3 regions of the Microbacterium binotii genome follow, and region 2 is predicted to be linked to each of the others. Evidence: predicted binding sites of a transcription regulator. Region 2 holds the regulator's gene; each other region holds the start of a gene.
The links. The regulator HspR, encoded in region 2, represses chaperone genes until heat shock. The targets are predictions, from matches to a motif close to AAGTTGAGTCNNNNNGACTCAACTT.

Region 1: the regulator HspR is predicted to act here: its motif matches at 2,522-2,546, upstream of LXM64_RS05455 (ATP-dependent Clp protease ATP-binding subunit).
Region 3: the regulator HspR is predicted to act here: its motif matches at 2,344-2,368, upstream of LXM64_RS02935 (Hsp20/alpha crystallin family protein).

Annotation. Positions count from the first base shown of each region.
Region 1 is NZ_CP090347.1:1,066,344-1,070,810, forward strand. Features, by position in the region: gene LXM64_RS05430 (class I SAM-dependent methyltransferase) at 1-441, opposite strand, end outside; gene LXM64_RS05435 (MarR family winged helix-turn-helix transcriptional regulator) at 491-952, shown strand; gene LXM64_RS05440 (DUF3817 domain-containing protein) at 1,018-1,482, shown strand; gene LXM64_RS05445 (hypothetical protein) at 1,489-1,647, opposite strand; gene LXM64_RS05450 (EI24 domain-containing protein) at 1,727-2,458, opposite strand; gene LXM64_RS05455 (ATP-dependent Clp protease ATP-binding subunit) at 2,588-4,467, shown strand, end outside.
Region 2 is NZ_CP090347.1:3,172,691-3,177,157, forward strand. Features, by position in the region: gene LXM64_RS15385 (ABC transporter substrate-binding protein) at 1-278, opposite strand, end outside; gene LXM64_RS15390 (phosphoglycerate dehydrogenase) at 320-1,312, opposite strand; gene LXM64_RS15395 (GntR family transcriptional regulator) at 1,461-2,120, opposite strand; gene LXM64_RS15400 (heat shock protein transcriptional repressor HspR) at 2,197-2,640, opposite strand; gene LXM64_RS15405 (DnaJ C-terminal domain-containing protein) at 2,723-3,715, opposite strand; gene LXM64_RS15410 (nucleotide exchange factor GrpE) at 3,725-4,297, opposite strand; gene dnaK (molecular chaperone DnaK) at 4,309-4,467, opposite strand, start outside.
Region 3 is NZ_CP090347.1:566,842-571,308, forward strand. Features, by position in the region: gene LXM64_RS02920 (alpha/beta fold hydrolase) at 1-827, opposite strand, end outside; gene LXM64_RS02925 (helix-turn-helix domain-containing protein) at 820-1,239, opposite strand; gene LXM64_RS02930 (hypothetical protein) at 1,286-2,260, opposite strand; gene LXM64_RS02935 (Hsp20/alpha crystallin family protein) at 2,420-2,857, shown strand; gene LXM64_RS02940 (hypothetical protein) at 3,253-4,017, shown strand; gene LXM64_RS02945 (RNA polymerase sigma factor) at 4,014-4,467, shown strand, end outside.

The sequences.
Region 1 (4,467 bases), 1.2 Mb from region 2:
CGACATGTGCTTGATGCGTCCGCCGGCGAACACGACGACATCCGGTGCTGCGTGCGCGGCGATCAGGGCGGCGGCGTTCTCCAACGCGTCGAGGGAGCGGGGGAGTCGGAGCAGGACGAGCCGGGCGCCCGCCACGAGCGCGCCGGTCAGCTCCATCGGCCGATAGCGGTCCGTAAGGCCCAGTCGGTGCGCGTTGGCCGCCAGGGCCTGCTCGCCGGTGAGCGCGTCCTGATGCACCCGTACGATGCCGGAAGAGGCGGCCGTCGCGCCCAACGCGAGCGCGCCGTACTCGTCGCCGATGACAGCGATGTCATCCGCGCTCATCGAGGTGCGCCAGGCGGCGGATTCGTCGAGCAAAAGCCGGTCGGCGGCATCGACCGCGACGAGATCGGGAGACTCGACGTCTGGCCAGCGTCGCAGCACGTCGAACCGGAATTCCATCCCTTCACGCTACCGGCCGCCGCGGAGTGTCGACGGATACGATGGTCAGATGGCCGACAAGACGCACGGGGCGCCGCAGCCCGCAGGGCAGCGCCCGCCGTTCAGTCCGGTCATCGCGCTTCTGACGGTGTCCGCCGTCTGGGATACTCGTCTGAACGCGGCGCTGAAGGACCTCGGTCTCACGACCCGAAAGTACGGTCTTCTCGCGCACGTGCAGGCGACCCCGGGCATCTCGTTCTCCGAACTCGCCCGCCGCTCCCAGATCACGGTGCAGACGGCGCACACCGCCGTCAAGACGCTCGCCGGCGAGGGGTTGGTCGAGGACGCCACCGCGCATGCGGGCGCTGCATCCGATCTGCGTGTGACGACGAAGGGCGCGGCGGCTCTCGCCGAGGCGGATGCGCGTCTCGCAGCGCTCGACGAGGTGTTCGGCGCGGGCGTTCCCGCTCTCTCCTCCGCACTGCAGGGACTGCACGAGCAGCCGTTCGGAGAGATCCTTCAGCAAGACTGAAGATTTCCGGTCTAGGCTGCGAGGAGCGCCGACCCGAGCGCGTCGACCGAGCCCCGGAGTCTCCCGTGTTCCGCACGCCCTACGCCCTCTTCCGCACCCTCGCCATCGCCGAGATGATCTCGTGGACCCTGCTCATCGGCGGGCTCATCGTGCGGGCCGTGACCGGTTTCGCGCCTGCCGTGACGATCGGCGGAGGCATCCACGGGTTCATCTTCCTGTCGTACGGCGCGACGGTGATCCTCGTGGCCAAGAACCAGCGGTGGGGCGCTGCCGTGACCGCTCTGGCGCTGGTCAGTGCAGTCGTGCCCTACGCGACCCTGCCCGTCGAGCTGTGGCTGTCGCGCACCGGTCGGCTGAGGGGTGAATGGCGGATGCAGGCCGGCTCCGACCCGCGGGATGCGGCATGGCACGACCGTGTGCTGCGCTCCGTGCTGCGTCGGCCGGTTCTGTCGGCCGTCGTGATCGCCGCCGCCGTGGCCGCGGCCTTCACCGTGCTGCTCGTGATCGGCCCTCCCGGCGGTCGGGCCTGAGCGGACCTACTTCGCGCGGGCCCGCACGTGGATCGGCAGCGCCATCGCGGCCGAGATCAGCAGGATGCCGGCGACGAAGATGACGGCCTGGAAACCGGGCACCGAGAACGAGATGCCGAACGCGAACATCCCGAGCAGGAACAGCAGCAGGGACACGATGTACATGGCACTCCTTCGGAAGACTCCCTCCAGAGTACCGGGTCGCCTGCGTGCGAACCGACCGCATCCGCGTCCCTGAGCGGGATCACTCCTCGGTCGGCCACACGCTCGCCGCGAGGCGGGTGGCGCCCACCACGGCCGCGGGCATCGTGAACACCGCGCCGAGCGGGACGAGGAAGCACAGCTGCGTCATGATGCCGAAGCCGAGCGCCCGGCCGCGGGCTTGTCGCAGCAAGCGGCGCCGAGTGCGGCGATCGACGCCGCGCGCCGTCAGCGCGCGCCCGGAGAGCTCGTCCGCGAGGATCCACCCCGAGAGCACGACACCGGTCACTGCGCCGACCACGCCGCCGACCAGGGGGATGAAACCGAGCGCGAACGCGAGCGCGGCCGCGAGTGCGCCGCGCACGAGGAGACCGGTGGCATCGGCCAAGGCCGCCCGCCAGCCGGGGTTGCGTTCAGGGACGACGCCAGAATCGGCGATCTCGACGCTGCGCCAGATCCGGTCGTAGAACGGTTCGCCCACGATCAGGGTCAGCGCGGTGAAGGTCGTCGCGGCCAGCAGAAGCGCGCCGGCGAAGACCGCGACGCCGAGCGCGACGCGCAACGCGATGGTCCAGACCGCCGGCCAATCGTCGGCGAACGGTGTGACGGCATCCGTGAGCGGGGCCAGGGTCGTTGCGAGAGCGACGAGGGCCACCGAGAGGCCCGCGCTCACGATGAGCGCGGGCAGGAGTCCGAGGAGCATCAGGCCTGGGCGCCGCGTGAACCACCCGAATCCGCCGAGCAGCAGGCGTGCGCCGTGGAGCACCTCGTTCACTCGTTCTCCTCACCGCTGCGCTGGGTCGAGCGTAGTGGGAATATCGTCGCCTCTCCCGTGTTGAAGTTGATGTGTCGCCGCTCAACTCCGTTTTGCAGAGCGGCACCCCGAACCCGATCAGGAGAACAGATGCCTGAAGATTTCACCCCCGACGAGGGCCGCGACGCCTTCGACGACTTCCTCTCGCGCTACCTCGCAGGTGAGCGCGGACGCGCGGCGCGGTCGATCGATCTGTCGCGCTACCTCAGCGCCCGCACGCAGGAGACACTGCAGGATGCGGGGCGTTTCGCCCTCGCACGTGGCCAGCACGAGCTGGATGCGTTGCACGTGCTCCGCGAGATCGTGCGCGTCGACCAGGTGCGCGACGCGATCGCCCGACTCGGTGTCGATCCCGAGAGCATCGTCCGCGAGTCGGAGCAGCGTCTGCCGGCCAGCGCCGACGTGGCCGACGTCGACAGCGCGGTGGTGACGACGTCGGTGCAGCGCGCCCTCTTCCACGCGTTCCAGGTCGCGCGTTCCTCCGGCTCGACCTACATCGACCCGGAGCACCTCTTCTTCGCGCTGGTGCTGGCGCAGGACACGCCCGCCGGCCAGATCCTCGCGCGCGCCGGCGTGACGGCGGAGGCGCTCACGCAGAGCGTGCGCGAGACCGTGACCGGTGGCGATCGCGCTCCGGAGCAGGCGGCCGCATCCGAGCCCGCCACCATGCTGGAGCGCTACGGGCGCGACCTCACCTCCCTCGCCGAGGCGGGGGAGCTCGACCCGGTGATCGGCCGAGCGGACGAGATCGAGCAGACCATCGAGATCCTGAGCCGTCGCACGAAGAACAACCCCGTGCTCATCGGCGAGGCCGGTGTCGGAAAGACCGCGATCGTCGAGGGGCTCGCCCAGGCGATCGTCGCGGGTGATGTGCCCGAGCAACTGCGCGGCAGCCGCGTCGTCTCCTTGGATCTTCCCGCGATGCTCGCGGGCGCCCGCTACCGCGGCGACTTCGAGGAGCGCTTGACCGCGACGATGACCGAGATCGCCGAACGCAAGGGCGAGCTCATCGTCTTCATCGACGAGGTGCACACCGTCGTCGGCGCGGGCGCCGGCAGCGACGGCGCGATGGATGCCGGCAACATCCTCAAGCCCCGCCTTGCTCGTGGCGACCTGCACCTGGTGGGCGCGACCACGCTCGCCGAGTACCGCACCATCGAGAAGGATCCCGCGCTGGAGCGTCGGTTCCAGCCGGTGAAGGTGGGGGAGCCCTCGGTCGAGGATGCGGTGCGGATCCTGCACGGGCTGCGCCCCGCCTACGAGCAGCACCACGCCATCACCTACACCGACGACGCGTTGCGTGCCGCTGTCGAGCTCAGCGACCGCTACCTGAGCGACCGCGTCCTGCCGGACAAGGCGATCGACCTCATCGACCAGGCCGGAGCACGACTCCGGCTGCGGCTGGGCGTCGCGGTCGACGTGTCCGAGCTCATGGCGCAGCTGGCCACGCTCGAGGCGGACAAGAACGCAGCGGTGGCGGCTGAGCGCTACGAGGACGCGATGCGTCTGCGCGACGAGATCGCCGATGTGCAGCGCCGCATCGACGAGGCGACCCGTCGCGACGCGGTGCGCGGCGAGCAGGTCGTGGATGCCGAGCACATCGCCGCCGTCATCAGTCGCAGCACGGGCATCCCGGTGTCGCGTCTGACGGAGAGCGAGCGCGGGCGGCTGGCAGGACTCGAGTCCGAGCTGCACGCTCGGGTGATCGGTCAGGATGCGGCGGTCGCCGCCGTCGCGACGGCGGTCCGGCGCAACCGCACCGGTATGGGCGACAGCCGCCGACCGGTCGGGTCGTTCCTCTTCCTCGGACCCACGGGTGTGGGCAAGACGGAGCTGGCGAAGACCCTCGCATCCTCACTCTTCGAGGACGAGAACGCCGTGATCCGCTTCGACATGAGCGAGTTCGGCGAGCGCCACACGGTCTCCCGCCTCGTCGGCGCCCCTCCCGGATACGTCGGATACGACGAGGC
Region 2 (4,467 bases):
GACTGCGCGTTGAGCTTGACCTTGTAGTTGTCGTTGAGCTGCTCGTTGCCGTAGGCCTCGATGTTGACCTTGACGCCGGTCTCCTGCTCGTACTGGGTGCCGAGGGTCTTCAGGCCTTCGACCCAGGGGCTGTTGGCGGCGACGACCGTGATCTCGGAGACGTCGGCGGAGTCGCCCGCGTCGCCTGTGCCGCCCGCGCAGGCGGTGAGGCCCAGGGCCGCGACGGCGCCGGCGGCGAGACCGATGACCAGCCGACGGGGTCTGCGTGTCGTGAACATCGTTGTTCCTTTCAGGAGGTGGGTGGTGCGTGGGATTCGGGTCAGACAGCGAGGGCGGCCGGAACGCGGCCCGCGAAGACGTCGACGATGGCCTGCGCGGTGGCGAGGCCGATGCGCTCGTACGCCTCCGCACTGTCGGCGGCCGCGTGGGGGGCGACGACGACATTGGGGAAGGAGAAGAGGGGGTTGTCCGCGGCGACGGGCTCCACCTCGAACACGTCCAGTCCTACCCCGCCGATGCGTCCGGACGCGAGTCCGCGCACCAGCGCCGCCTCGTCGACCAGGCCGCCGCGGCTCGTGTTGATGAGAAGGGTGCCGGGACGCATCGCGGCGATCAGCTCGTCGTCGACCGTGTGGTGGGTGTCGGGCGTGTGCGGGGCGTGCACCGAGACGATGTCGACGTCGCGCACGACATCCGTGACGCGGTCGACGATGCGCACGCCCAGTCGCTCGGCCGCCTGGCGGTCGGCGAACGGGTCGAAGGCCACGAGGTCGACGTCGAAGCCGGTGAGGCGGCGGGCGACGGTCTGCGCGATGGCACCGAAGCCGATGAGGCCGATGCTCTTTCCCGCGAGCTCTCGGCCGACGTAGCGATCCCACCGACCGTCCTTCGTCGCGGCGTCAAGCTCGGGGATGCGGCGCAGCAGCGCGAGCATGAAACCGATCGCCAGTTCGGCGACCGCCGCGGCGTTGCCGCCGGGGACGTTCACGACGCGGATGTCGCGGGCGCGGGCTGCGTCGAGGTCGATGTTGTCGAGTCCCACGCCGAGGCGCGAAATGATCTGCAGCCGGCCGGCGCGATCGAGGGCATCGGCGTCGTAGACCTCGACGCCGGCGACGGCGGCATCCGCATCCGCGATGCGTGCGTGCAGTTCTTCGGCGGTCCACGGCACGGTGGACTCGTTCTCGACGAGCGTGAAGCCGTGCTCGAGAAGCAGTGCACGGCCGGAGGCGCAGAGGGCCGGGTAGCGGACCGGCCCGACGATGACGGTGCGACCTGCACCCACCGGTGCGGTCGAATCGTGTCCTGCCATCTGGGAGCCCCTCCTCGAAACGGGTCTGGGCTGCTCCAGGCGGAGCGACCGGTCACCGTTGAACGATCTGTTTTCTGTTAACAGTCAACATAGGACAGTGTGAGGGCCGTGTCAAATACCCGCCAGGCGGGTATCGACGGCGGAGGCGTCAGTGAGCGGCGTCGGGCAGGCTGCGCAGGGCGTCGCGCACGTGACCCTTGGCGAGGGTGAGGTGAAGGTGCAGCCGCTTGACGGCGGCGTCGGCATCACCGGTGCGGATCACATCGAGAAAGCCCTGATGATCGGCGGTTGCCGAGGCGATGTCGCTCGTGTCGCTGAGCTCGAACAGGATGGCGAAGATGCGCTGGTACGGGCGCCACGCCTCCATCAGCCGACGGTTGCGCGCGTTGACGTAGAAGCTCGTGTGGAACTGCATGTCCGCATCCGCGAAGCGCTCGCCGTCGTCGCTCTCGGCGGCCGCCGCCATGTCGTCGACGATCGCCTGCACACGGTCCCAGTCCTTGGAGCTGGCGTTGGCGATGGCGAGCCGGATGGCGAGGGACTCCAGCACCTCGCGCAGCATGTACAGCTCCTCGATGTCGGTCATGCCGACGGCGCGGGTGTAGATCCGTTTGCGGCGGTCCTCGACCAGGCCCTCCGCCTCCAGGTGGCGCAAGGCATCGCGCACCGGACCACGGCTGACGTCGAAACGCGTGGCGAGGGCGTCCTCGGCGAGGTGCGTGTCGGCGGGGATGATCCCCTTGATGATCTCGACGCGAAGACGATGGGCTATCTGGTCACCCATCGCAAGGGGGCGGAGATCGGACACGAGCACCTCACTGTCGTCGGTTAACAGTCAGCGTTGCATCGTGCTCGTCCGCGGGTCAAATCGCCGCGCGGTGGACTCAGTCCCCGGGCGGCAGCTCGCGCCGGGGTCTCCACACCACGATCTCGGTGGAGCGACGCACACGCGTGCCCGAGCGCAGCGGGACCACGGAGCCTGAGGGGCCGGCGGCGAACACGCGCGCTCCGGGCCGCCGCTCGAGCTCGGCGCGCATCGCGTTCTCGAGGTCGCGTACCCGGCCGTGAAGCTCCCGCACGCGGTTCTCGAGCTCGATGATGCGGGCGATGGCGGGAAGGCTCATGCCGTCCGCCGACAGGCGCGAGACCTCGCGCAGTTGTTCGATGTGGCGCACCGAGTACCGGCGCGATCCGCCCTTCGTGCGTCCGGGTACGACCAGTCCCAGCCGGTCGTACTGCCGCAGGGTCTGCGGGTGCATACCGGCGAGTTCCGCGGCCGTCGCGATCGCGAACACCGGCGCCTCGTCGTCGATCTCGTTCTCGTCCATCCCGCTCACCTCCTTGCCCCGATCGTCTCGTCGTCCGCGGGTGCCGCATCCGGATTCGGATGCGGCACCCGCGGATCATTCGTCAGTTGCGCGCCTTGGCCATCAGCTCGGCGCGCGGGTTCTCCTTGGGCTCCAGCTCCTGGAAGCGTTCGAGCGCCTCCTTGGCCGCATCGTCGAGGTGGGCGGGAACCGCCACCTGCACCTCGGCGAGCAGATCGCCCGTGCCCTTCTGGGTATGCACACCGCGTCCCTTGACCCGCAGGACCCGGCCCGACGGCGTGCCCGGAGCCACCCGCAGGCGCACCGGGTCGCCACCCAGGGTGGGGACCTCGATCGTCGCGCCGAGCACGGCCTCGGTGAAGGTGATCGGCACGGTCAGGCGCAGGTTGAGCCCGTCGCGCGTGAAGACCGGATGCGGCCGCACCGAGACCTGCACGACGATGTCGCCGGCCTCGCCGCCGTCGGGTGAGGGACGTCCGCGGCCGCGGAGTCGGATCTTCTGCCCGTCGGCGACACCGGCGGGGATCTTCACCTTGAACGGCTTGCCGTCCTCGCCCTGGAGCGTGATGGTCTCGCCGCCCACGGCCGTGGCGAAGTCGAGCGTCGTCCGCGCGGTGACGTCGGCACCCTTGGTGGGGCCGCCGAAGCCGCGGTAGCCGCCCGACGTCTGACCGAAGCGGCCGGATCCGAACGTGCCCCCGCCGCCGCGGTCGAACATCGTGAAGAAGTCCTCGAAGCCGCCCGAGTCGAACTGGCTGCCGCCACGGCCCTGGCCGAAGCGCGAGAACACGTCCTCGAAGCCGCCCGCGCCCGCGCCGCCCGCGGTGAAGCGGGCGCCGGAGCCCATGGCGCGCATCTGGTCGTACTCCTCACGCTGCTCCTTGTCGCTGAGCACCGAGTACGCCTCGCTGATCTCCTTGAAGCGCGCCTCGGCCGCCGCATCCCCGGGGTTCGAATCCGGATGGTACTGGCGGGCGAGCTTGCGGTACGTCTTCTTCAGATCGGCGTCGGAGACGTCCTTCGCGACGCCGAGCACCGCGTAGAAGTCCTTGTCGAACCAGTCTTGACTGGCCACGTTCTCCTCCTAGTCCGCCGGCACGGCGACCACGACCTTCGCGGGGCGCAGCTCGACGGAGCCGAGTCGGTAACCGACCTCGACCACCTCGAGGATCGTCGCCTCGGTCTGGCCGGGTGTCGGCTGTTGGAAGATCGCCTCGTGCTGCTGGGGGTCGAACGCATCGCCGGCCGCACCGTAGGTGACCAGGCCCATGCGCTCGGCAACGCCGCGCAGCTTCTCGGCGATCGCCGCGAACGGGGTGCCATCGGCGAGGTCGCCGTGCTTGGCGGCACGGTCGAGGTCGTCGAGCACGGGCAGCAGGTTCTTGGCGACCGAGCCCTTCGCGCGCTCGATCTCCACCTCCCGCTGCTCCTCGGTGCGACGCCGGTAGTTGGCGTACTCGGCCTGCAGGCGCTTGAGGTCTCCCAGCAGGTCGGGGTCCTCCGCAGCCGCATCCGCGTTCTGCTCGGCACCCAGGATGTCGTCGACCGTCAGCTCCGGCTCCTGCGAAGCGGGGTCGGAGGCGTGCGCCTCCGACCCCTCCTCGCCGGGCCGAACCTCGTCGCCGTCGTCCGGCTGTTCGAAGTTCTTGTCCGTCATGGTCGTATCTCTTACTTCTTCTCGTCCTCGTCGTCGACGACCTCGGCGTCGATGACGTCCTCCTCGGGGTTCGGCGTGGTGCCGCTGCCCGGGTCGGTGGCGGACGGGTCGGCGGGCTGACCCTCGGCCTGAGCGGCCTGGTACAGGGCCTCGCCCAGCTGGCTCTGGCT
Region 3 (4,467 bases), 680 kb from region 2:
TGATCGCTGAGAAGGTGCCCCTCGTGCGAGCGAAGCTCCACCTCGGCAGCGGGGATCGTCGAGCGGATGCGGCTGGCAGCCGCCACGGCGTCGAGCATCCGGTCCTTTGCGCCGAAGGTGGCGGTCACGCGACCCCGGATGTTCCGCAACAGCTCCGTCGGGTGCTCGGGGAGCTTGTCGGTTCGAGGCGAGAAGTGTGCGAAGGTCTGCATCGCGTACCGGTCGAGCTGTCGCTGGAGTTCTGTTCGCGCTTCGTCGGTCCGGTGCGGCCCTGTGAGATAGGACAGAGCACGCTTCCGGCCGCGCTCCCCGAGCCCGGCGAGGAGGCCGGCAACAACGAGCGGGGCGATCTTGCGCGGGCCGAAACCGCTGGACGAATGAAGGATCAGACGTTCCACCAGCTCGGGGCGGTGTGCCGCGAACGCCGTGGCGATCCACCCGCCGAGCGAGACTCCGACATAGGCGGCCGGGGCGCCGATGAGCTGTTGATGCGCTTCGAAGAGCCAGCGGGCTTGATCCTCGGCGGCGAAGGGCACCCGGGTGGGCGTGCTCCTACCTGGCTCGCCGGGCAGATCGAGCGCGAGGACGTGATGCGACCCGGCCAACTGCAGGATGGTCGGAGCCCAGGACAGCGCCGTCGAGCCCGAGCCGTGCAGAAGGACGACGGGCGGAGCTGTGAGAGATCCGGCGGTGATTGCCGTGATCTCGCCGATCGAGGTGAGTGCGACGCTCTGTCCGGCATCGGGCAGGTAGCGGTGCAGAAGCCGCTCATATGTCTCGCGGATCTGGCGGGCACCAGCGCTGCTGCGATAGCGGAGGTCATTCATTCGTGATCTCCACAGCATTGTTGATGGTGACGAGGACGTCCAGGACGGCCTCGAGCGGACCGGACGCGATGATCTGGAGCGCGAGATCATCTGGCATTCGCACGATCTGAAGTGCGACCCGGGGTGCCGCCCCATTCGCATTGAGCAGGTCTGAGACTCGCCGTTCCTGTTCCGCGCTCGCGGCGTCGACGCGAACGACGACGGAGGCCGCAGTCCGCGTCGACGCGCCATCCTGGGTGGGCGCTGCCAGGGGCGCACCGCCTTCGATGAGCTTCAGATCCTTGATGTGAATGCGGTACTGCTTGCCGATGCGGGTCGCTTGCAGACGTCCACTGCGGATGTACTCGCGCACGGTACGGGGCCGGAGCTGTAGACGGGCAGCAACGTCGTCGACACTCAGAAGCTCTTCCACGGCTACATACTGCCATAAACGTACATAAATGTATGTAAGGGAGCTCTTATTCGCGCGAGAGGGTCACCAGCCCGCGGCGCGAGGCGGACTTCGCGAGCCCTTCCGCCTCGGCGAGACGAAGGGTGCGCGCCGGCAGCGGAGGAAGCTCGGATGCGAGTCCGTCCGCCTGCTTCGCGATGCCCACCAGCAGCGCCAGATCGATCCCCGGTGCGGTGACTTCAAGCCGCGCGTAGTCGCTCGTGATGCCCCATCGCAGCCGCTCGATCTCGCTCAGCCGAAGCGCGTGCGTCGCCTCACCTGCCGTGATCCACATCCGGTCGCGTGACACGCGCACGCTCGCCTCGACCGAGCGCCTGCGCAGCAGTGCGGTGACGACGAGGTAGGCCGGGAAGGCGAAGAGCGCCCCGAGCGCGAGGATCAGCAGGCGGGGTCCGAGTCGCTCGACGATGGTGCTGAATGTGATGAGCGCCGTCGTGACGACCGCCCCCGTCACGACGATGGTGGCGACCATCCACACGGTGAGCTCCCGCATCCGCATCGGGATCGCCCGGAAGCGGACGATGACCGCGTCGCCGTCGTTCTCCCAGGCGAGCGGTACCCGCGGCTGTGCTCGGGTCTTGCCCGGCAGGAGGTTGATCACGCGGTTGAGAAGCGTGATCCAGACCCAGCCGGCGGCTGGCGGCAGTGCGAGCAGCAGCCCCGCGTAGATCGCCCGCGGTGCGCCGGGCGCGAAGAGCGGCGGAAGGAGTTCGATCGATGCGTACAGCGCTGGTGCGAGCGCGACGGCCACGAGCAGGTGGACGATCGCGCCGGTCGGATGCGGCATGCGAACCGTGAGGTTCACGAACCAGATCCCGCAGAGGGCCCCAGCGATGATCGACATCAGGTACGAGAAAAATCCGCCGTCGGTGAGGTATCCGGGCAGCGCTGCCAGGATGCAGGCGGCCGCCCAGACCAGCGGATTCAGGGCGATCCTCCGCAGCAGAGGCGGCCGTCTCGCCGCCTCGGCGGGGTCGTTCACCCGCCGATTCTATGAGGTCACAGAAACGCTCTGGAGGGCGCTGTGAGAACTAGCACTCTCCATGCGAGAGTGCTAATCTGTGATTGTTGAGCCAAGGGGGCTCAACTTAGGGACTACGGGTCGGATCCCGCATCCGATCCCGCTCGAGAGGAGACGACTATGGCTGCATACGACTCGCTCCGTGACCTGGAGCGCATGGCGAACACGTTCTTCGACACCGCGCGGCGCGGCCCTCGGCAGATGCCGATGGACCTCTACCGCGACGGTGACCACTACGTCCTCACCGCCGACCTGCCGGGCATCGATCCCGGATCGGTCGACGTCGACATCGACGGTCAGCTGCTCACCATCCGTGCCGAGCGCACGCTTTCGGCGGGTGACGGAGTCACCTGGATCACGCGGGAGCGGACGTCGGGCACGTTCTTGCGTCAGTTGAGCCTCGGTCAGGGGCTCGACACCGAGAAGATCTCGGCGAGCTACCGCAACGGCGTGCTGAGTGTCACGATCCCCGTCAGCGAGAAGGCCAAGCCGCGGAAGGTCGAGATCGTGACGGGTGACGACGCCCCCGCGCTGCAGGTCTCGGAGTCGCAGAGCTGACGCATCGCGGACAGCAGTAAGGGCCGGTCGGAGAGGCTTCCGACCGGCCCTTGTCCCTTTGCACCAAGAGTGTCCTGCAATCACATGTCGGTAGCTGCCACAGCAAAACAACTACCGTGCGAGCACTCTATAACGGTGAGGTAACGGAGGGGAAGAGGTTTCCGTTACCTTTTCGTGATTCTTTGCCGACGCATAGCCGACTACCGGGTGAGCGGTCAGGTGCGCGCCCCGCGCCGGCGCGCCGGGAGACTGTCGTCGAGAAGATCGTGGAGCCTCAAGGAGTCGAGCCCTCCAGCCCTGACCGGACGCGACTCGGCGAGGAAGTTGTTGGGACCATGCAACGGTTCGGTCGGCAGCGGACATGAACGGGTTATCGCCACCCGATGGGATCACCAATGAACACCATGTCCGACGCCGAGCTGCTCACAGTTCTGCGTGCTGCTGACCCTGCGTCTGCAATCACCTTGTCGACCGCCGAGGCATCCGAGTCTCTGCGGCGGTCGCGCGCAGCACGTAAGCCGCGACGTCGGCTGCTCATTGCGACAAGTCTGGCCGCAGTTCTTGTGGTCGGCGTTCCTGCAGGTGCCCTCGCCTCAGGGCTTGTCGCACGTACCGGATGGTTCGGATCGCCGAACCCCGGCGATGACCGCGGTTCGTGCACGAGTACTGAGTACGACTGCAACAGCGAGTGGATCGATCTGAGCGCTCCCGATCTCGACGAGGTCGTCGAGTCGGTCTACCCCGAGTGGATGCCGCTCGCGCCGGGCGTCACCCGGGAGGACCTCACTGGCCGTGTCGTGGTGATCATGACAGCTGACAACGCACTCGCGCCGGAGCGGCTGCTCCGACGCACCTTCGAGTCCGAGTCTTACAAGGACTGGCTCGGCGCGTGGATCGCAGCTCACGACAGGGGTGACGCCGTGGCGCAAGAAGCCGCGTCGCGAGTGATCACGGAAGCATCTGATTGGCCGACGCTGGTCGCGACGGACGGAGGTGGCGTCACCGACATCATGCGTGCATACGCCGAGCGGATCGCAGCAGGGGATAGCGATGCGGCCCAGGCGATGGCGCAGTTCGAGGGTGCGCCCGGCTGGGATGGTGTCGATCGCTCGGCGCTCGGCGAGGAGATCTACAACGAAGTCCTGGGAGACAGGCGGTGAGCGCGGCCGATGCCATCGGCGGTGAGAACGATGCTGAGCACATCTTCGAGGCTCTTACCGGGGTGACTCGGTCCGCGGAAGGGGCGTTCGAGGAGGCCGTGGCGCCGCTCGTCCCTTTGCTGCTGCGCTACTTCGCGCGTCGTGTATCGCCCGTTGACGATGCGGCCGATTGCACCTCCGAAACGCTCATCGCGCTCTGGAAGCACCGCACGCGTCTTCCGATCGCTGAGGCTGAACGCAGAGCCTGGGCATACGGGATCGCGCGGAAGGTGCTGTCGACCCACCGCCGCGGGCGCGTACGTCGCGACCTGGCGCACGAAGCGCTGCGCGCCGCCGCATCCGTACCGGCCCCTCCTATCCCGGACGAGGCTTTCATCGCAGCTGAGGCACTCAAGCTTCTGCCAGAGCGCGACCAGGAACTCATTCGACTCGTGGTGTGGGAGGAACTGT